DNA from 2 places in the Paenibacillus sp. FSL H7-0942 genome. Region 1 is predicted to be linked to the other one. Evidence: riboswitches for the same ligand, from Rfam matches in the RefSeq annotation. Region 1 holds a riboswitch; the other holds the start of a gene.

Region 1 (11,630 bases):
GGGAGCACAGGGGAGACAGGGTCTACTGGAGCCACGGGGATTACCGGGAGCACGGGAGAAACAGGGTCTACTGGAGCCACGGGGATTACCGGGAGCACGGGAGAGACAGGGTCTACTGGAGTGACGGGAGTTACTGGGAGTACGGGAGAGACAGGGTCTACTGGAGCCACGGGGATTACCGGGAGTACAGGAATAACAGGAACGACAGGGGTCACTGGTGTTACAGGTGCAACAGGCGTAACGGGAGTAGCGGGAACGACCGGAGTCACTGGTGTTACAGGAGCGACAGGACTGACGGGAACAACTGGAGTCACTGGTGTTACAGGAGCAACAGGACTGACGGGAACAACTGGAGTCACTGGTGTTACAGGAGCAACAGGACTGACGGGAACAACTGGAGTCACTGGTGTTACAGGAGCAACAGGACTGACGGGAACGACCGGAGTCACTGGTATTACAGGAACAACAGGAGTGACTGGGGCTACCGGTACGACAGGTGCCACGGGATCAACTGCAGCTTCGGCTCCGGCAGACTCTTCCTTGTTTGCTGATAGCCAGACCACGGCGTTGGGTCTTTCATTAGTAGCTGAAACAACGATTCAGACACTTAATGTACCTGTAGTGGCAGGTCAACGCGTGAAAATCGATAATAGTACACAAGTAGCAATAGTTGTAGGGTCTAACTGGAGTATTGCGTATAACATTAATCTGAGACGTAACGGAGTTTTAATTAATCAATTGCAACTCTCACGAACCGGTAATGCTTCGGGAACGTTGAGGTTTCTTTCCTCCAACACTTACGTGGATACATCCCCGACTACAACGACTAATGCATACACGATAAGTATCCAATTTACGACAACTAGCAACGTCACGAGTGCCTCAGCGGAAGTGAGAAATCTGAATGCTATTCGTTTCAGTTAAAATAGACATCGAACTTATGATAATTACACGTTACTTTTGTTGACATATATGATATTGTACATTACTCTATGGGTATACTTGATCAAAAAATTAGAAATATACCAATTCGAATCGAATTAAGATAATACAGCGGATGATAACGAGCGGGAGAGACCTGGGTTAGCCGAGCAATATGGCTAGTGTTCAGGCACCGAAGGAGCAAGCTGCTGCGCACCCGGCGCAGTGGTTAATCTCTCAGGTAAATGTACCATCGTTGGACGCAACTCTGGAGAGTGCGCGAACTGCGCCACCCAAGGGGTATATGATCAGTCAGACCGGTGAACTTGTCTGTAATCGCAGGCAATGCACCTTGTCGTGAGACACTGCTGATCGTGAAACTCTCAGGTATCGAGGACAGAGAGAGGGCCTAAGGCCTTCTTCTGTCCTTTTTTGATGTCATCATACCCTAAATAGGGACATTGTGGATGAAACTCCTGGATCGAAATGACGAATACATTTTACAAATATGAATCATGATTAATAATGGAGGGTTACAAGTGCGATTTAAAGATGTTTTCTCAATTATTGGTCCATCGATGACGGGGCCTTCAAGTTCGCATACAGCTGGTGCGGCAAGGTTAGGAAGAATTGCTCGTCAGTGGCTGGGATGTACGCCAGATCGTGCCCGGCTGACGCTGTACGGTTCATTTGCAGATACGTATCAGGGGCACGGAACAGATCTGGCACTGATCGGCGGTCTGCTGGATTATGTCACAGACGATCCGCGTATCCCGGATGCAGAGCAATACGCAGAGGAAGCGGGCATGGAGGTTGAGTTTTATACAAGTGGCCTGCCTGCTCCTCATCCAAATACGGTCAAAATTGAGTTGTGGCATGGAGAACGTGCCTGCTCCTTAATCGGTGCATCCATTGGTGGTGGAAGCGTATCGGTGCATTCGATGAATGATTTTCGTGTTCAGATTAGTGGTGAGTTTCCAACACTCGTTCTGCGACATGCAGACAAAGCAGGGGTGCTTGCGTCGGTAACGTCCACGATCAGTTCATCCGGGGTTAACATCGGGTATATGCAGGTGGACCGGAAAGCCCGTGATGGCGAAGCGCTTACCGCGATGGAAATGGATGGTGTGCCTAATCCTGATATGCTCAAGCGTCTAAAAGAGCTGGACCATGTGCTGGACATTCGTGTTATCGATTTGAAGAGAGGAGTTAATTCGGATGCGGTTTAAACATTTGCACGAGCTGAATACGATCTGTACAGCGGAATCCAAAACTATTGCTCAGCTGATGATCGAGGAGCAAGTTCAGGAGACCAATACACCGGAAGCGGATGTTGTGAAGCAGATGTCTGAATATTATCAGGTAATGAAGGAAGCGGTACGCAAAGGGTTAACGGAAGATACAACATCACGCAGTGGATTAACAGGTGGAGACGGCAAAAAAATGGCCGAGTACATTCGCAAGGGTGAGACTTGCTCGGGAGATGCTTCCGCACTTGCCATGGCGTATGCCCTGTGTGTATCTGAAGTGAATGCCTCCATGGGTCGGATCGTGGCAACACCAACAGCTGGTTCCTGCGGCATCATCCCCGGTGTTTTTATTAGCTCACAGGAGCGATTTGGCTGGACGGACGAACATTTGGTGAACGGGTTGTTCTGTGCGGGAGCGATTGGTTATGTTATCGCGAACAATTCATTTATCTCCGGAGCCGAGGGTGGGTGTCAGGCGGAAGTGGGTTCCGCTATCGGCATGGCTGCGGGTGCCATGGTTGAACTGCGTGGAGGTACACCGGAACAGGTTGTTCATGCCGTTGGTTTGGCGTTAAAAAATACACTGGGCCTTATCTGCGATCCAGTCGCAGGCCTTGTTGAAATCCCGTGCATCGTCCGTAATGGACTGGGTGCAGTTACGGCGCTGGCTGCGGCTGATATGGCCTTGGCCGGAGTGCGTAGTGTCATTCCGTCAGACGAAGTCATCGATGTCATGCTGGAAGTAGGCAGTGCGATGCCGAGCCGTCACCGGGAGACAGCCCAAGGTGGACTGGCCCAGACACCTACCGGCCGCAAAATGATGCAGAAGTTGGCTAAACCGAAGGCAAAGCGTGCAGAGCCTGAGACTGAGTCCCCTGCTGAAAATGACGTAGAAACTAAGGCATAAATCGGATTGATATGAAAAGCCGGTACAAATCTTCCTGGTGAAGAGATGTATCGGCTTTTTTTGTCTTTTTCCAACGAAGAAAAACAAAAAAACATTGACGATCTATATATCGATTAGATATATTAACAACTATCATATATCAATACGATATATAAAAGAGCGAAACAAAACTAAAGGAGATGGATAGAATGAAAGGTATTTTCCAGACGAGTCTACTGTTTTTGAAAAACGGAGCCACCATTGTAGGTTTAATTACGGCTGTGCTGTTTCAGGTTTTTTTTAACATCATCTGGCTTAGCGGATACGACCAGGTTAACGAAAGAATGACTCAATTGGCTGTCACCATCGTGAATGAAGATGGGGTAGCGGCTGAACCAGTGGCTAAGTCTTTGGCGGCAGGTCTGAATTTCGAGATCAAACCATCTGAATCGATGCAAGAAGCACGACAGATGTTAACGGATCGGAATGTGTACATGATTATTGAGATTCCATCAGGTTTCATGCAACAGGCAGAAGACTTGTCAAAACTGATGACAGTGAAGTATGTGATGAACGAATCAAACGTGGCTACCGTGAAAAGTGTGATGCAGAACGTAGCCGCACAAGTTACAGCGACGTTGAACCGTGAAGTACAAGAGAATGGCATTCGCGGAGTGCTGAATCAGTCCGGTATGACTGCTGATCAGTCCGATGCGCTGGCGCTTGGGTTGTCTTCACGCGTGGAGGCAGAAGTGGAGCGACTGAATCCTGTTGATAATTTTTCTTTTTCCATGGTACCGATGTTGATTGTAACGGCTACGTTTACTGGAGCGATGTTGCTTGGCATGAATCTGCAGAAAGTATCTGGTGAACTGAGTAACAGGGCAGGGAAATGGGAGCGTTTCTGGGCGCGCAACATCGTTAATGTTGGTGCTGCATTTATTGTCTCGCTCGTTGGGTCGGGGATGATGCACGTTATGGGGGTATCGTCAGCAGATGGTTGGTTCATGTTATGGCTTTTCCAGTTGCTGGTCACCATATCTTTTATACTCATGGCTCAGTTGAGCTTGTTGTTGCTTGGCAATGCTGGGGCTTGGTTAAACAGTGCGCTGTTGCCTCTGCTGATGTTGTCCTCGGGCTCAACGATTCCACGCGATGTAATGTCTGAGTTCTACCAAGGGATCGGTCATTATCTGCCGGCGACCTATGCGGTAGAAGGCATGACGAACCTTGTGCTTGGGGGCAACGGGATTGGCAGGGATGTATTGTTCCTTGCAGTAATAGGGGGAGCAACGTTGACTCTGGGTGCCCTTAGCATCTGGATCAGACGCTCCGGCCCGGTACGTTCTGAAGCTCATAAGGAGGACCAGACTGCTGCTGTGCCTGTTGCTCTGAAAGCAACCGTTTCGTCATCTGAACATTGAACAAGGGGTACTGATTGTGATACGTTAAGGGGAATGGAAAGGAGCGGTACACCGATGAACACGCAGCATGTCATCCTCGGAATACTGCACAATCAGCCAAGTTCCGGATACGAGATCAAGCAGTACTTTGAACAATATTTTTCATTTTTCTTTGATGCCAGCTTTGGCACCATATATCCTACACTTGCGAAGATGGAAAAGTCAGGATTGCTGACTAAGGAATCGGTTAAGCAGGAAGGGAAACCTGATAAGAACGTGTATTCATTGACCCCTGAAGGAGCAGCGCAATTTCACGCCTATTTAATGAGTCCTTTGGAAGCTGAGGTATTTCGTTCTGATTTTCTGATGCGGTTGTATTTCGGAGAGTTGGCGGATGAAGATACCGTAACGGGTTGGATATCCAGCCAGTTGAAGCGAAAGGAAATGTTATACGCTGAACTTCAGCGCCAGATGGAAGAATTCGGCGAACGTATTTCGCCTGCACAGCGTCTGTGTCTGCAAGTGGGGCTTGTACAATATGAGGCCACCATCCAGTTGCTCAAGGAACAGCTGGTTCAGCCAGAGTAATCCATGGTCATAATGAATTACGTCAAAATCAAATAGGCACTCATCAGATCCGGAACAGGTCTGTGAGCGCCTATTTGGTTTTTTATATTCCGATGAAGTGGACCCATGTCCGGTCTTGTATAAAAGCAAATATAGCTTGGTGTTTATGTGAGACTAGTACTCAGTACAGCATATCCATACGCGGGCAGTTCAATGGCGAGTACGCCATCTTCCTTGGCGGTGCGATGGTTTCCGCCGAATAACTCGGTCCATTCCTCGTCACCGGCCTCAAGCTCGACAATAGCTGTCTCTTCTGATCGATTGAACAGAACCAGAATGCGTTCCTCCTCATTTTGTCGCTCAAATACCAGTTGGCTGCCATCGGGACGAGCCTGTAAGAAACGAACGGTGCCTTCTGCACGCAGGGCAGGATGCGCATGACGCAGGGAGATTAGTTTCTGATAAAAGTTAAACAGCTCTCGGTCTTGCTTCGCTTCATCCCATTCCATGCATTTACGGCAACCCGGATCATGTTCGCCGTCCATGCCAATCTCGTCTCCGTAATAGATGCACGGCGCGCCCATATAACTGAACTGGAATAACGCAGCCAGCTTCATCTTGCGCTGGTCGCCTTCACACAGCGTGAGCAGCCGCGGGGTATCGTGGCTGTCCAGCAAGTTAAACGCCACTTCGCTGGCCTGAAGCGGATAACGGGATAACTGTCGCCCGATGGAGTTTGCGAACTGTTCGGCGTGCATCGTATTTTTCACAAAGAAAGCATTCACGGCATCGGTAAACGGATAGTTCATGGACGCGTCGAACTGGTCGCCTTGCAGCCAGGAAGAAGACTCGTTCCATACTTCGCCCAGAATATAGGCATCCGGATTAGCCGCTTTGACTACACGGCGGAAATCACGCCAGAATGCATCATCCACTTCGTCTGCCACATCCAGCCGCCATCCGTCCGCACCCACTTCCTTGATCCAGTACTCGGCAACCTCCAGCAGATAGGCCTTCACCTCGGCATTCTCCGTATTCAGCTTTGGCATGTGCGCTTCGAATCCGAAGGTCTCATACGTAGGAATGCCGTCCTTCACGTCCAGCGGGTATTCGTGTACATGGAACCAGTCCTTGTATTTGGATTGTTCTCCGTTCTTCTGCACATCTACAAACGGCGCAAATGTCTTCCCGGAATGGTTGAACACAGCATCCAGAAGTACGCGAATTCCACGTGCATGACACAGCTCGACCAATCGTTTCACGGTATCTGCGTCACCAAAGTGCCGGTCTACCCGCAGGTAGTCTTCGGTATCGTATTTGTGATTGGTAGTGGCTTCGAAGATGGGTGTGAAGTAGATCGCATTAATGCCAAGATCGCTGATGTAATCCAGATGGTCGATCACGCCCTGAAGGTCACCGCCGAAGAAATTGAAAGGTGTCGGCTCACCACCCCACGGCTCTACCTTTTCCGGACTAATATCCGGGTTGCCGTTGGCGAATCGTTCAGGGAAAATCTGATAGAACACTGCATCCTTAACCCATGCAGGGGGTGTGAATACAGCTCCAGCATGAATATAAGGGAACTGGAACATACGACCCGGATCGTCTGGTTCTTTTTCCTGGAAGTCCGTCTCGGTCATCCAGATCTGTTCGTCTCCGTTTTTGAGCAGAAAAGAGTACTTCAGTCGGTGGTAGGGAGGTTTCACCTCACCCTCGAAGTAATCGAACATGGAGTCAGAGGTGAACTTTGTTAAGGGAACCAGCGCTTTGGTTGCATCCCACGCATATTTATCCCCGGTCAGGGCGTGTACCTCGGTCAGATCATTCTTTTTGGTACGCAGGCGCAGGTGGATTGTATCTTGGTCATAGGCATAGGCCCAGTTTCGTTTCGGTTGATGATAGATGGCTTCCAGCAGCATAATGAAATTCCTCCCGTCAGGTGTAGAACTGATATGTACTTGGTAGACTTGATTAATATGACATTCCCCATGTTAATGGATAAGCTATAATTAGCATGTGTGGTAACGTAAAGGACTTCAACATTTGCTCAACAAGACATGAATCCATATGATATAGACAGCTTTTATCATGATGATGCTCAGATATATCATTAACCCAATGGGGGCAGAAAGGAAACGAATATTCGGATGAAAACCAAACTGTTATATATTGAAGACGATACGGAAATTGCGACTTGGGTCAGAGCCGATCTGGAGGAACGCGGTTATGAGGTGGTGTGGCTCGGCAGTGGTGAAGGCGCAGCGGAGGCCGCTGTCGGTTGCTCACTCATTATTCTGGATGTCATGCTGCCCGGACTGGATGGATTTACGGTGGGCCAGCGACTGAAAAAAGAACATCCCGCCGTGCCCATTGTCATGCTCTCGGCCAGAACGTCCATTGACGATAAGTTGCACGGTCTTGATTTTGCCGATGACTATGTGACCAAACCATTTCACCCCGATGAACTGGCTGCCCGGATTGAAGTACAACTGCGTAAGGCAGGAACAGCGGTATCCACGGATACAGCCCTGAAGCTGGATCATCTCTCCATCTATGAGAAGGACAATCGGATCATCAATGAGGAGACGGGGGATGAGATTATTTTATCGGGAAAACAGTTCCACATCTTCGCCTACCTGCTACGACATATGGGCATGATTCGAACCAAAGAGCAGATCTATGAAGCCGTCTGGAACGAGCCCTATCTGGATGGGGACAAGACTTTAATGGTACATATTCGACATCTACGCGAAAAGCTGGAGCTTGATCCGGCCAATCCGGTAGTTATTCAGACGGTCCGTGGTGTGGGATATCGTGTGAAAAAGCCATGATTCGGTGGTTCAAGGAACGGAAGATCATGAAGGGAGAACGGAAGGGAGAACGAAGCATGGAGCAAAAGCAATCCGGGCGGCGTAAGCTTCGCTTTGGGCGGTCCTTGATGTCCAGATACATCATCCTGATCTTGGCGGCTGTATTATTTGTCCCCGTCATTCTTCCGATCATGTCCATCATATATGTTGTTGTAGTGAATAACACGAATATGAATCAAGCGGCACCTTATGGTGACGTTACCCAGATCAGTAACCTCTGGTCGCTTGAAGCGGAGAACCTGGATGGTGCTTCGGATGAAGAGATTAAGGCCCAGTTGGAGCAATTACATGGCTCGTATCCCAAAGCTTCCATGTATCGTGTGAAAGCGAGCGGTGAGACCCTCTTTATTCTCGGTAGTGAAGATGTAACGCTTCTGAAATCCACGTCGCCGGATGGCAGGACAGACACGACATTGAGATGGTCACTGGATTCCGGGCAAACGGCAGAGACCCGAATTCCAGCCGAATGGAATGCGAACAATACCGTGCAATTCATGAAAGAAGCTTCCTTTCGCGATCCGTTGACCGTAGTTTCATATATTGGCGGGGGTGAAAAGGACAGAGGACAGGGCTTCATGATCATTGAAGTGCCGAGATCACTTCTGCAAATGAATCACAGTAACGGGCTGCTGGAACTTTTGTATCTCGGCATTGTAATGACCATCATCTTTCTGAGCTTCATCATGATGTCGATTCTCTTCTTCGCACGCATTCGCAAACGACTTATTCGTTTGCAGACAGCCATGATGACCACAGGCAAGGAAGGCCTCCCGCTTCCGGTAGATATCCGCCAGTCAGACGAGATCGGTCAACTGGAAGAAGCCTTCAATCAGATGGTGCATCAACTGTCCGACAGCCGTCACCGTGAACGCGAGGAGGAACAATTGCGCAAACGTCTCATTGCGGGGCTTTCCCACGATCTGCGTACCCCGCTAACGGTGATTCGTGGACATATGCATGCTTTGCACAAGGAAGAGCTGAGCGAGCAAGGTGACCGTTCATTACATCGCATGGAAGCAAAGATGGAGGACCTCGGCGGGCTCATTGACAACATGTTATCCTACAATTTGCTCACGAGTGGGAAATATACACTGAAGCTGGAAGAGAAAGATATACTGCGGATCGTCAGGGAAACGGCGGCCGCCTGGTACCCAGTCTGGGAGAAGGAGCAATTTGAGATTGATATTGACCTCCCGGAGGAACCGCTGATCTGGCATATGGATGAACAGGGCATGCGTCGTATTCTTGATAATTTGTTCCAAAACGTGATCCGTCATGCCGACAGCGGGAAATATATTGGTATATCAACTCAGGAGATTCAGGGTGAGACGGCCATCGTTATTCAGGATCGGGGTCCGGGAATGCAACCGAATGCCGACACAAAAGGCACAGGTCTGGGTTTGTCCATTGTAGACCTGTTGATCCGTGAGATGGGTCTGCGCAAGAGGGTAGACAGTTCCGATACGGGTGTCCAGACATATATCTACAGTGGTAAGGGGAAACAGGGAAACAACAAACCGCTGAAATAGCTTTTTTAAACTAAACTTAAACTAGAGACTACTTTGGCTTTAACCTTGGAAGGTTACGATAGTTCTGAGGTGATCATACAGTGAGTGAAAATATTATTCAAACGGCTAATCTATGGAAAACATACCGGGACCGTGCAGCGGTCCGTGAACTTGATCTGCATATTAAAAAGGGAGATATCTACGGCTTCCTCGGTCCCAACGGCGCCGGCAAAACAACAACGATTCGCATGCTTCTCGGCTTGATTAAACCAACCAAAGGTGTGATCCGTGTCTTCGACAAGGATATCCGCAAGGATCGCATGGATATTTTGCGCCGTGTGGGTTCCTTGGTCGAATACCCGTCCTATTACGGCCATCTGAACGCAGTAGAGAATCTGGAAACTTTGCGCCGCATCATCAATGTACCAAAATCAAGAATTGCTGAAGTGCTGTCCATTGTAGATCTGACCAAGGATGCCAAACGTTCAGTGAAGGGGTATTCCCTTGGGATGAAGCAACGTCTGGGTATTGCCAGCGCTTTGCTGGGTGAACCAGAGCTGCTGATTCTGGACGAACCAACGAATGGGCTTGATCCTGCCGGTATTCAGGAGATTCGGGAACTGATCAAACGCATGCCGCTGGAACATGGCATTACCGTTCTGGTTTCCAGCCACTTGCTGAGTGAAGTCGAACAGATGGCAAGTCGTGTTGGTATTATCCGTGAAGGCAAGATGGTGCTTCAGGATACCATCGCAAGTCTGCATAGTCAGACGGGTAGCTCTATCCGGTTAACGGTTTCCGAGCCGGAAGAGGCTATGAAGCTGGCGAGAGAACAGGGCCAATTTGGTCAGCAACAAGGTTCTGCATTAACTTTTCCTTATATGGATAACAGTTCAGTGGCACTGCTTGTGCGCCGATTAATTGAGCAGGATCATGATGTGTATCGTGTAGAGGAACAGCGTCAGTCGCTGGAAGATCTGTTCATGCGGGTCATTGGCGAGGGGGCTTCCATATGACCGGGCGTGCATTATCGTCAGACTGGCTCAAGATTCGGGGGAAAGGGATCTGGTTTCTTGTCTTTCTGGCCCCTCTTGGATTGACAGCGATGCAGGCGCTTAATTTTGGCTTACGGCTGGACTATCTGAAAGAGCAGTATGCAGATAACCTGTGGGGCGGATTATTGGGCAATGTGGTTGTCTTTGTGCCCTTGTCTCTGATGCTGGGAGCAACCATTCTCAGCTCCATGATCGCCAATGTTGAGCATGAACAGGGATCGTGGAAACAGTTGCTCGCGATGCCCATTCCCAGACCAGCCGTGTATTTAGCCAAGTTCCTGCTTGCTTGTGTGCTGCTGGTGATCTCCTGCCTGCTGCTAACCGCAGGAATTGTGGGTCTGGGTCTGATCCTCGGATTCCATGCCAGCGAAATACCTTGGACACATGCGATCAAGCTGGGTCTATTGCCTTTGGCTGGTGCACTTCCGGTGTTGTCACTGGAGTTGTGGCTCACGATGGTTAACAAGAATCAGGCGCTTCCCGTCACCCTGGGTATCGTTCTCGCGATAACGGGTATGTTCTCACTCAGTATCTCACCAATCTTTCCGCTCGCATGGGCACAGATGGCCTGGAATGGGCCTAATCCATACCTGTATGCAGGCATGGGGGCAGGTCTAGGGTTATTAATCCTGTTGCTGGGTATGGTGCATTTTAGCCGGAAGGATGTGGCCTGATATGAGCTTTGCGACAACGTACTTCCGAATCTTGTCCGCTGAACGATTGAAAATGAGCAAATCGCCCATATGGCTCCTGATTCTGCTGAGTCCACTCATTGCGCTGCTCATCGGACTGTTGTCCACGCCATCGGGCAATTGGCAGGTATTGATGACCACGATGGTTTTCCTGCACGGATTGTTATTGTTACCGATGCTGACTGGTGTGTTTACGTCCTTTGTCTGCCGTTTCGAACATGCAGGTGGAGGGTGGAAGCAGATGCTGGTTTTACCGCTCACACGTTCAGGTGTATATGCAGGTAAACTGACGATTGTACTCATGCTTCTGGCGGGCACGCAAGTATTGTTGCTGATGTCCATTCTGCTGGCAGGCATGTTTCACGGCATTACGATGCCAGTACCTTGGGGATTCTTGGTAGGTAAACTGCTGCTTGGCTTGCTGGCCTGTATACCCCTGGCTGCCCTGCAGATGTTCGTTTCATTGGTGTGGAGCAGC
Region 2 (11,630 bases), 2.2 Mb from region 1:
AATGTAATCAGCGGTAATATGTCCCGCATCCTTCAGAATCTGCCCTGCCATGCGAATCGCTTCGTATTTGTCCTGAGCCGTCGCATTCATGATGACTTTATCTGTTGTTAACATACTCATAATGGTTGACCTCCAATTTCGGTTTTACTGCGATAAAATCCTACCAGTTCCTGGGACAGGTAATGAATGAGTTCATCCCTGATTCCCTTTTCCAGCAATGTAATCATTTCTTCCTGTAATAACAGGGCGCTGATCTCACTGAGAACCTCCAGGCTTTCCTTGGATAATTCTCTGGGACCAAGCATCAAGAGGACATGGGTAACTCCTGCCGGATCATCCGCCGTACGAAGAAGCGGCTCAGTGAGTTGAAACAAACTAATAGACGGCCTGTAGATTCCCTCACTGCGTGTATGAAACAGCGCAAGTCTTGTGCCGGGAATCTTCTGACTCCCCACTGCCTCACGTGCCTCCAACCGTTTTGCGACCTCCTCCGGTTCCTTCAGCACACCAGATCCATGGAGTACGTTGCACATCGCATATACGGTTTTATAGAAACCGATATCTTGGTTATCCAACGGATACACCTGAAACTTGCCAATAATTCGGACGATTTCAACTAAAATAGCTTCCATTCCATCCGGGTCCGAGTAACGACTTGTCGTCTGAACCTCGGCTTCACGGGGTTTATTATGCTGTCGTTGTAATGTTGTTGTTCGGATAAAATGACGCAGACGCTCGCTCTCTTCTGCCGTAAGCAGTGGACTCACTTTGTAATACTGATGCTCATCCATCGGCAGATCAACAGTGGATAACACCAGATCATATTGATCTGTAGGTATTCGGGCAGCTTCATACCAGGACACGCTGTCCATGATCCGAATCTCAGGGATCTCCTTTGATAGTCGGCTGGAAAGCATGCGTGATGATCCAATTCCGCTTGTACACACGATGATTGCCCTGATCTCACGTTTCAGTGCACGTAACCTCTCGATGGAAGCGCCAAAATGCATGACCAGGAAACCAATTTCCTCATCCGGAACCTCTGTGCCTGGCCAAGCTTGATGCACGGATTGTTTGACCTCTTCGAAGAGGGAATCATAATCCTTGCGAATCTGCTGCAGTAGCGGATTACGAATCATCTGTTGCCCTTCAATTCGCTCCATGACAGGTTGCATATGACCAAGCAGACCTTCACGAAGCAAACGATCCTCATGAAAGGCGTAATGTGTTCTCGCCTGCATCTGATCAATCAGTGAATGTACCCTGTCCAGTAAAATTAAATCGTCTATTGGCAACAGCCGCGAAGAATGAATCCGCTGCTCTGTCTCAACTAATAGTCTGTGAAAATAAGCTTGCTCATCTTGGGAGAATGTAAGCCCCAGCTGGGTCGATAACACACCACACAAGCGGGAAGCCATATAAGGTGGAACCTTCATCTCATCCTGCTCTGCGACTTCATCTCCCTTGTTCTCCAGGGGAGGTATACGACCAATGCCAAAGCCTTTACGAATACGTACAACCGCTACGGATAATTGAATCAGCAACTTCATGTATTGGCGTTCCGGGATGTTCTCCAGCCATTCGATGTCTGGTTGCCATAATGCATTTTCGACCGTAAGCACATCACCGTGTCCAATCATATCCAACAATTTTTGGTTTACGATGGAGCCTCCCTGTTCTGGCTGTCTTCCGAATAGGTCCGACTCATCCAAAAATTCGAGAGCAAGTGCAGCTATGGCTGTGCGATGAATCGTCTCACTTCCGTTAATCTTGACGCCATATCCACGTCTGCGAACCAGCTTTAGTCCCGCCTGACGAATCCGTGACTCCAGATCGTCCAGATCAGTGGTTACGGTGGATACGGTCACTTTCAGATCCGAAGCCAAGGCGAGTAACTTTACAGGGTCCGGTTCATCCAGCAGGATGCAAAGCATGAAGAGCTTACGCTCTTCTGGCGTAAACTCTACATATTCTTTACCCTCTAGTTGCTGGCGCAATACAGCCAGATCATGAGAACTGGCATCGATTCGGATACCGGTTCCTGATTTTTTTTCCAGCCTCATGCCCAAAGGTTCAAGCCATTGTTCAATCATTTGTAGCTCCCGGTGAACCGTTCGGGTACTGACCTTTACTTCAACGGCGATTTCGCCGGCAGTTACTTCATGTGGATGCTCTAGCAGGAACTCCACGATTTCACGTTGTCTTTTGGTAATACTCATATCTCAGCCTCCGGCTCAGGGAAAACAAATGCGTGCAATTACTTTAGACGTTCAACGAGCGCATCGTATTCCGGGCTTTTTAGGAAGTTGTCGATGGATATATGTTCTGCATTCGGTGCAACGGAGCGGGCACGATCGGTCAATACTTGTTGTGTGATCACCACGTCTGCATCCGGCGGGATATCACTGATAGCCGTATTGGTCACCGTAACGTCAATTCCCTCTGCCTTCATCTTCTTGCGTAGAATGGAAGCACCCATGGCACTTGACCCCATGCCTGCATCACAGGAGAAGACAATTTTCTTCACGTCTGTTTTGACTGTAGAAGAAGCCATATCTGCGGCTCTGTCTGCTTCACGTTGATTAGCCGTAATACCAGCGTTTGGCACGGTTCCTTGACTCTTCATGTCTTTCATCCGACTGGATGCGGACTCCAGATCTTCGTCCTTTTGTTTACCCGTTTTCAGCAACACTGCTGCAACCAGGAAAGAAACGACGGCTGCTACAAGCACCCCTGCGAGCATCGGCAGGTACCCACCTTTTGGTGTTAAGAAGAAATACGCGATAATACTACCCGGTGATGGTGCTGAAACAAGTCCTGCTCCGGTGAGCATGAATGTTAATGTACCTGCGACGCCACCCGCAATTGCGGCAAGAATCAGAATCGGTCTCATCAGAATGTAAGGGAAGTAGATCTCATGAATTCCCCCGAAGAAATGAATGATAACGGCACCCGGTGCAGAAGATTTGGCCATTCCGCGTCCGAAGAAACAGTAAGCAAGTAAGATACCAAGTCCCGGACCCGGGTTTGATTCAAGCATGTATAATACGGATTTCCCTAATTCTCTCGCTTGATCTGTTGCAATCGGTGTCAGAATCCCGTGGTTGATTGCATTGTTCAGGAACAATACTTTACCTGGTTCGATGATTAGGTTGACCAGCGGCAGCAAACCAAGATTCATTAACCCTTGTACCCCGGCAGATAATACTTTGCTAATCGCTTCTACAGCAGGTCCGATGCCCAGTAGCGCAAAAATCCCCAAGATTCCGCCAATAATACCGGCTGAGAAGTTGTTAACCAGCATTTCAAATCCGGCTCTAATTTTACCTTCAATGGATTTATCGAACTTTTTGATAATCCATGCTGCCAGTGGTCCGGCAATCATGGCACCGAGGAACATCGGGATATCACTACCCACGATGACCCCGATGGTCATAATGGCACCCACGACACCACCACGCTGACCATGCACCATCGTACCTCCGGTGTAACCAATTAACAGTGGCAGCAAATATTTGATCATCGGATCAACTAGCTGTGCAAGCGTCTCGTTTGGGAACCAGCCTGTTGGAATGAACAGAGCCGTAATTAATCCCCAGGCGATGAACGCTCCCATATTTGGCATGACCATACCACTCAGGAATCGGCCAAAACGCTGAACACCAACCCGTAGCCCACCTTTGGAATTGGACGATCGGTCCAAATTACTCATTGTATTATCCTCCTTGGATCAAGTGATTATGATTTATGAAAGGGGTATCATTTCTCCCCTGCTGTAATCCTAAGCGAGAATGCTCTCCTGTTCAATGAAATGAAAGCGTACTTTCGTCATGAACAATGATGACAACATTAGGTTATGTAATCGTTTTAATTGATGCATAATGGCTGAACCCATTGGTACACAAGGCTTTTCTTGCCTATGACTTTTATCATTTCCAGAATCATTTTCCAACCTATAGCTTGGTCCAATCAGACGATTCACATCCACAATCTGCTCACATCCACAATCTGCTCAAATCCACCTTCAAAACCATTTTTGGAAAGCACAAAAAACCTGTGCAAGCATCCGGCTCACACAGGTCGAAACAATATGAAACTTATTGCATTTGGTTATAGAATATATGTTAATAAGTACAAGTTCGTTGATACTATTCTTCCGTATGTTTCCGATACGCTTCTGCATTCATCAATGTAGACAATGCTACTGTCAGATCTCCCTCAACACGGATTTCAATCATCCAGCCTTCCTCGTAAGGAGAGCTGTTCACAAGTTCAGGTGAGTCCTGCAACGAATCATTGACTGCAGTAATTGAACCTGTGACGGGAGAGAACAAGTCCGAAACCGTTTTGACCGATTCGATCGTTCCAATGCTGTCTTCTGCTTTTACATTGGTTTCAAGGTCAGGCAATTCCACAAACACAATGTCACCCAGCTGATGCTGCGCGAACTCGGTAATGCCAATACGTACAGTATCCTCCCCTACGGTTTGCACCCATTCGTGCTCTTCACTGTACAGGAAATCACTTTTCAATTCGCTCATCGATATCCGCCTCGCTTTTCATTAATGAGTACATGCGTTCTTTGACCTTAACCTTTTTCCCAGAACATAGCGTATGATATTTTTGAATCAAATGTCAAGATACCTCACAATTTATTTGCTGAACACCTCTAAATCCTGTAACCGGATTACACTCTTTTTTCATATACTGGTGAATATTAGAATAGTAAGCGCACTCTTTATAAATACACGAACAATAACATAAAAACTAAATTAAATATTCGGTTTTAAATCATTATCTATGATATCGTTCTTGACATCGGTAGTGGATTCACGTTTTAATGAGAGGAGTAAATGTGTTTATTGGACTATGTTATACCCGCGGATGAATGTAAAGGGAGAGATTACCCGTGACACCCGATTCGGGATGTACATGAGGTAACGCCGAAGGAGTAAACCACCGATAAGCGGGGGTGAATCTCTCAGGCAAAAGGACTTTTACGGGACGCAACTCTGGAGAGCATCTATTCGCCCTGTGCGGGCGTTATGATCACCCAAGGGGAAACCTGCTGCACAACGTAGCGGGGTAACTCTCAGGTACAAGGGACAGAGCCTTAGAATACAGCGTGCTACTTGGCATGCCGATTCTTTGGCCTGTCCTTTTCCTTTTTCCCAAAAAACGAAAAACAGGATGTAGAACGGCGCTGCCATAGCTGCCCTTACCATACTTATGTGATGAAAATATCTAGCTGAAAATTTAAAAATACCCTGGTTCATTGATCCACGATTGTATATCCGGCCGGCTGACGGCCCATGACGAGGTGATTTGATGTCCGATTTGCTTAGAACACCACTCTTCCCACTATATCAGCAATACGAAGGCGTACGGTGCATTGATTTTGGAGGCTGGGAGCTTCCGGTGCAATTTAGCGGAATCCAGAAAGAACATGAAGCGGTGCGTGAGCGTGCCGGGCTGTTTGATGTATCCCATATGGGCGAATTCACGGTACAGGGTGAGCAGGCTGAAGTTTTTTTGCAACAAATGATGACCAATGATGTGACCACGCTGGTTCCCGGTCAAGCCCAGTACACCCTGATGTGTTATCCAAATGGCGGTGTGGTGGATGATCTGCTCGTGTATAAGCTGGAAGATCAGCATTATATGCTTGTGGTTAACGCCTCCAACATCGACAAGGATTGGGCGTGGCTGCAAGAGCACTTGATCCCTGGCGTGAGCATGACCAATGATTCGGAGCAGACAGCGCTGCTCGCCTTGCAAGGTCCACTGGCTGTAGACATTATCGGGAAAGTTACAGATACGGATCTATCCTCGATTGAACCGTTTCGTTTTGTGCAGGATGCTGAAGTATGTGGAGTAAAATTACTGTTGTCCCGTACCGGTTATACCGGTGAAGATGGCTTTGAACTATATGTTCCTGCGGACCAGGCTGCTGTGGTCTGGAATGGATTAATGCAAGCCGGTGAAGGTCACGGACTCGTACCAACCGGACTTGGTGCCCGGGATACACTGCGCTTTGAAGCAAAGCTCCCTCTGTATGGACAGGAATTGTCGGCAACTATCTCTCCACTCGAAGCTGGCGTAGGTATGTTTGTGAAGCTGAATGCCGGACCTTTTATCGGACACGAAGCCTTGTTACAGCAAAAAACTGACGGGCCCGCCCGCAAACTGGTCGGCATCGAAGTGTTGGAGCGCGGTATTCCCCGCCCCCACTATCCGATTTACGCCGAAGGCGTACGGATTGGTGAAGTGACAACAGGTACGCAATCACCTACATTGAAACGTAATCTGGGGCTTGCCCTCATCGACAGCAAATACGCTGCGCTGGGAACCCCGCTTGAGATTGAGATCCGCGGCAAGAAATTAAGAGCCGAGGTCGTGAAGACCCCTTTTCATAAACGGACACGTACGTCGAAGACACCTACTCAAGGAGCTGATCAAGCATGAGCAAGCACCGTTACATTCCCATGACTGAACAAGATCAGAGCGCCATGCTCGCAACCATCGGTGTGGATACGCTGGAGGATCTGTTTCAGGACATTCCAAAAGAGATTCGTTATCAGGGCGAGCTGCCCGTATCCTCCAAACTTGATGAATATGCGCTGACACGTCACATGTCCAAACAAGCTGGCGCCAACGCCAATTTCGAAACACACGCCAGCTTCCTCGGCGCTGGCATATATGATCATCATGTTCCTTCCGTCATCAATCATGTCATTTCCCGTTCCGAGTTCTACACTGCCTACACACCTTATCAGCCCGAGATCAGCCAAGGTGAACTACAGGCCATTTTCGAATTTCAATCCTACATCTGTGAATTAACCGGTATGGCTGTAGCCAATGCCAGTATGTATGACGGCGCAACAGCTTTTGCGGAAGCAGGTAATCTGGCCGCAGCGGCAACTCGTCGCAAACAGCTCATCGTATCCCGTACCGTTCATCCGGAAGCCCGTCAGGTATTGCAGGCGTATGCGCACGGACTCCGTCTGGAGATTGTCGAGATTGGTTATAAGGATGGCGTCACTGATTGGGATGCCCTGCAAGCCGCCATATCGGACGATACCGCTGCTGTCATGATCCAGAGTCCGAACTTCTTTGGTGCTGTGGAAAATGTGAAGCAGGCTGCCGACCTCGTGCATGCGCACAAGGGCCTGCTCGTTGTAAGTGCAAACCCGCTATCGCTGGGTCTGCTGGAAGCCCCAGGCAAGCTGGGTGCCGACATCGTTGTAGGTGATGCGCAACCCCTTGGCATCGCCGCTTCACTCGGCGGCCCGACATGCGGATATTTCGCAGTATCCCAGCCTCATATGCGCCGAATTCCTGGCCGAATTGTAGGCCAAACAACCGATCGCAATGGCAAGCGTGGTTTTGTACTGACATTGCAAGCACGTGAACAGCACATCCGACGCGAAAAGGCGACATCCAACATCTGTTCCAACCAGGCTTTGCTTGCACTCAGCGCATCTGTATATATGTCCATCATGGGTAAACAAGGAATGATCGATGTCGCGGATCTGAATTTGCAAAAGAGTCATTACACCCTCAATACATTAACTGCGATTCCTAGAGTTAGCCTTACTTTTAATGCACCAACATTTAATGAGTTTGTTATTCAGCTTCCTGAGGGAACAGATGTGGATGCTCTTCAATTGAAACTGCTGGATGGGGGCTTCATTGGTGGTTACGAACTTGGACGTGATTATCCAGAGCTTGCCGGACATATGCTGATTGCTGTTACCGAACGACGCAGTAAGGAAGAGATTGACGAATTCGCACGAGTATTGGAGGGATCGCTGTGACTCAGGAAACGACGACGACAACATCGGTACAAGGACAATCGGAAACAGGTACCTCTGTCTCCACTTCGGTTCAACCTGAGACGGATACAACATTTAGTGCACAGACCTTATCTCCTGCTTCGGAACAATCATTGATTTTTGAACTCAGCAGCCCGGGGCGTGTCGCTTATTCCTTGCCAGAATGTGACGTTCCTCGTCAAGCTGCCGATACGTTGATTCCCCGGGAAATGCTCCGTTCGGAAGCAGCAGCGCTGCCGGAAGTGTTTGAGGTCGATGTTATTCGACACTATACCGCCCTGTCCCGCCGCAACTTCGGCGTAGATAACGGATTCTATCCACTGGGCTCTTGTACGATGAAATACAATCCAAAGATTAATGAGGATGTTGCCCGTTACAACGGTTTTGCCAAAATCCATCCGTACCAGCATGAATCCAGCATTCAAGGTGCACTTGAACTGTTATATACGTTGCAAAACGACCTTGCAGGTCTGACAGGTATGGACGCTGTGACCCTGCAACCAGCCGCTGGTGCTCATGGAGAATGGACTGGACTTATGATGATTCGTGCCTACCACGAAGGTCGTGGCGAACAACGTACCAAAGTCATCGTGCCTGATTCCTCTCATGGTACCAACCCGGCAAGTGCAACCGTTGCAGGATTTGAGACTGTGACAATTCCATCCCGTGCAGACGGACTGGTCGATCTGGACGCGCTCCGTGCGGCCGTTGGTTCCGATACGGCAGCATTGATGCTGACCAACCCGAATACACTTGGTTTGTTCGAGAAAGACATTCAGGAGATTGCATCCATCGTACATCAGGCTGGTGGCTTGTTGTACTACGATGGAGCCAACTCCAATGCCATTATGGGCATTACCCGTCCGGGTGATATGGGCTTTGACGTGGTGCATCTGAACTTGCACAAAACGATGAGTACGCCTCATGGCGGTGGTGGACCAGGTTCCGGACCAGTTGGTGTGAAGAATCGCCTGATTCCATTCCTGCCTAAACCAATGGTGATCAAGAATGATGATGGTATGTATGCATTCGATCGTGAAGGCGATCAATCCATTGGCCGGGTGAAAGCCTACTACGGTAACTTCGGTATATTGGTACGTGCCTATGCCTACATTCGTACCTATGGACCGGAAGGGTTACGCCGAGTCTCTGAATGCGCGGTACTGAATGCTAATTATATGATGGCCCGTCTCGCACCTTACTACGAGATTCCGTATCCAGGCGTATGTAAACATGAATTTGTCATGTCTGGTCGGGGTTTGAAGCAATACGGTGTGCGCACACTTGATGTTGCCAAACGATTGCTTGATTTTGGATATCACCCACCTACGGTGTACTTCCCGCTCAACGTGGAGGAATGCATCATGATCGAGCCGACAGAAACCGAAAGTAAAGAAACGCTGGATGGCTTCATTGATACGATGATACGGATTGCCAAAGAAGCGGAAGAGACACCAGAATTGGTACTCAACGCACCTTACGGAACACCGGTCACTCGTCTGGATGAAACCACCGCCGCTCGCAAACCTGTACTGAACTGCGCTTGCAGTTAATTAAATCATTGTTATCACAAAAAGCTCTTGCTGATATTCCAATCAGCAAGAGCTTTTTGTGTTGCCTTCCCTTTTCCTGATGTCATGTCAATCTTACAGCTCGCCATCATCCTGTTAGAGTATTTCTCAACGTTTATAACAAAAAAAGCCGATATCCACAATGAATCGCGGATATCGGCAAAAATCGCTGCATCAATGCAGCTCATTATCGGAAAAAGAAAAACCTCAAATCCGGAGGAAACCCCGGCAAAATTACGCTTGAATGCTTTGAACCAATTCAACAACTTGTTCAGCCGTTTGCATATCCAGAGCTTTAGCAGCCAGTTCCTGCATATCCGCACGGGACAGCTTGGTGATCTGACTACGAGCTGGCAGAATGGAGGTTGCGCTCATGCTGAACTCATCCAATCCAAGACCAAGCAGCAATGGAATTGCTGTTTCGTCTCCTGCCATCTCACCACACATGCCAACCCATTTGCCTTCACGATGCGCTGCATCGATAACCATTTTAACCAAACGCAAAATGGCCGGGTTGTAAGGTTGATACAGATACGCCACTCGTTCGTTCATACGGTCAGCAGCCATCGTGTATTGAATCAGATCGTTCGTTCCGATACTGAAGAAATCCACTTCTTTTGCAAACTGATCCGCCAGAACTGCAGTCGAAGGAATTTCGACCATGATTCCGAGTTGAATGCTGTCAGAAACAGCAATACCTTCAGCAACCAGCTTTTCTTTCTCTTCGAGCAAGACAGCTTTTGCTTCACGGAATTCACCGAGTGTTGCGATCATTGGGAACATGACACGCAGGTTTCCATGTACGCTTGCACGCAGCAATGCACGCAATTGTGTACGGAAGATATCCAGACGGTCCAGACACAGACGAACTGCGCGGAAGCCGAGGAATGGATTCATTTCTTTTGGCAGATCCAGGTATGGAAGCTCTTTGTCTCCACCGATGTCCAGTGTACGAACAACGACAGGTTTGCCTTCCATTTTTTCCAGTACCGCTTTGTAAGCATTATACTGAATGTCTTCGGAAGGAAGCTTGTCTCTGCCCATGTACAAGAACTCGGTACGGTACAGGCCTACAGCCTCGCCGCCGTTCTCCAGAACACCTGTTACATCATTCGGTGTACCGATGTTGGCTGCAAGTTCAACATGAACGTTGTCCACCGTTACCGTTGGTTCATCACGAAGTTTTCTCCACTCTGCACGTTGTGCATCATACTGTTCCTGTTTGGCACGGTATTCAGCAATAACTTCATCAGTAGGGTTAACCAGGACGTGGCCATCCAGACCGTCAACAATAATCATATCGCCTTGTTTCGCTTGAGCCAAGATGTCCTTGGTTCCAACAACAGCCGGAATTTCAAGAGAGCGAGCCATAATCGCGGAGTGAGAAGTACGTCCACCAATGTTGGTTGCAAAACCTTTAACAAATTGACGGTTCAATTGAGCCGTGTCGGAAGGTGTTAGATCCTCCGCAAGCACGATCACTTCTTCATTGATCTCAGCTGGACTCATGAAGTCGATACCAAGCAAGTGATTTAGCACACGTTTGGTAACATCACGCATATCTGCAGCACGTTCCTGCAGGTAAGCACTCTTCATGTTCTCAAACATGGAGATAAATTGCGATGCTGTTTCGTTCAAAGCAAATTCTGCATTGATCATGTCATCCGCAATTCTAGCTTTAACCGGATCAATCAGTTCAGGGTCATTCAGAATGAGCAAATGCGAAGCAAAAATTTCAGCTTTTTTCTCGCCAAGCTCTTGTAAAGTACGCTCTTTGATCGCCTCAAGCTCAGCCTGGGATTTACCCAGAGCTGAGTCGAGTTTCGCGATCTCTGCGTCAACGTCGTTAATTTGGCGTTTTTCTACAGAGTAGTCAGGATGCTCCAAGATAAACGCCTTGGCGATAGCAATGCCCGCCGAAGCCGCGATCCCGGAGACATTAAGCATTAATTTCGCCCAACCCTTCGTTAACCATAACGTCAGTCAAAGCTTGAAGAGCTTCAGCTTCGCCTTCGCCTTCAACGATGATGCTGATGGTGTCGCCTTGTTCCAATCCGAGGGAAAGAACACCCAGAATAGATTTCAAAGTTACTTTTTTACCGTTAGCTTCTGCAAAGGATTCTGCACCTTTGAATTTGTTTGCTGTATTAACCAGGGCTGTCGCCGGACGTGCGTGGATACCATCTTCGTCTGTAATTCTGAATGTTTGTTGCATTACAATCAT

The links. A riboswitch is a leader RNA that binds a small molecule or an ion and turns the genes downstream of it on or off. The one in region 1 is predicted to bind glycine.
Region 2: linked by a shared signal. The riboswitch ahead of gcvT (glycine cleavage system aminomethyltransferase GcvT) and the one ahead of sdaAB (L-serine ammonia-lyase, iron-sulfur-dependent subunit beta) in region 1 are both predicted to bind glycine.

What each region holds. Positions count from the first base shown of each region.
Region 1 is NZ_CP150279.1:538,430-550,059, forward strand. It holds gene MHI48_RS02540 (collagen-like triple helix repeat-containing protein) at 1-924, shown strand, start outside; glycine riboswitch at 1,059-1,183, shown strand; gene sdaAB (L-serine ammonia-lyase, iron-sulfur-dependent subunit beta) at 1,461-2,150, shown strand; gene sdaAA (L-serine ammonia-lyase, iron-sulfur-dependent, subunit alpha) at 2,140-3,078, shown strand; gene MHI48_RS02555 (YhgE/Pip domain-containing protein) at 3,267-4,481, shown strand; gene MHI48_RS02560 (helix-turn-helix transcriptional regulator) at 4,536-5,048, shown strand; gene MHI48_RS02565 (alpha-glycosidase) at 5,192-6,946, opposite strand; gene MHI48_RS02570 (response regulator transcription factor) at 7,175-7,858, shown strand; gene MHI48_RS02575 (histidine kinase dimerization/phospho-acceptor domain-containing protein) at 7,855-9,426, shown strand; gene MHI48_RS02580 (ABC transporter ATP-binding protein) at 9,507-10,421, shown strand; gene MHI48_RS02585 (ABC transporter permease) at 10,418-11,134, shown strand; gene MHI48_RS02590 (ABC transporter permease) at 11,136-11,630, shown strand, end outside.
Region 2 is NZ_CP150279.1:5,352,113-5,363,742, forward strand. It holds gene MHI48_RS23565 (PTS sugar transporter subunit IIA) at 1-120, opposite strand, end outside; gene MHI48_RS23570 (BglG family transcription antiterminator) at 117-2,219, opposite strand; gene MHI48_RS23575 (PTS mannitol transporter subunit IICB) at 2,258-3,712, opposite strand; gene gcvH (glycine cleavage system protein GcvH) at 4,149-4,541, opposite strand; glycine riboswitch at 4,885-5,007, shown strand; gene gcvT (glycine cleavage system aminomethyltransferase GcvT) at 5,329-6,465, shown strand; gene gcvPA (aminomethyl-transferring glycine dehydrogenase subunit GcvPA) at 6,462-7,817, shown strand; gene gcvPB (aminomethyl-transferring glycine dehydrogenase subunit GcvPB) at 7,949-9,388, shown strand; gene MHI48_RS23600 (hypothetical protein) at 9,403-9,669, opposite strand; gene ptsP (phosphoenolpyruvate--protein phosphotransferase) at 9,641-11,353, opposite strand; gene MHI48_RS23610 (HPr family phosphocarrier protein) at 11,346-11,621, opposite strand.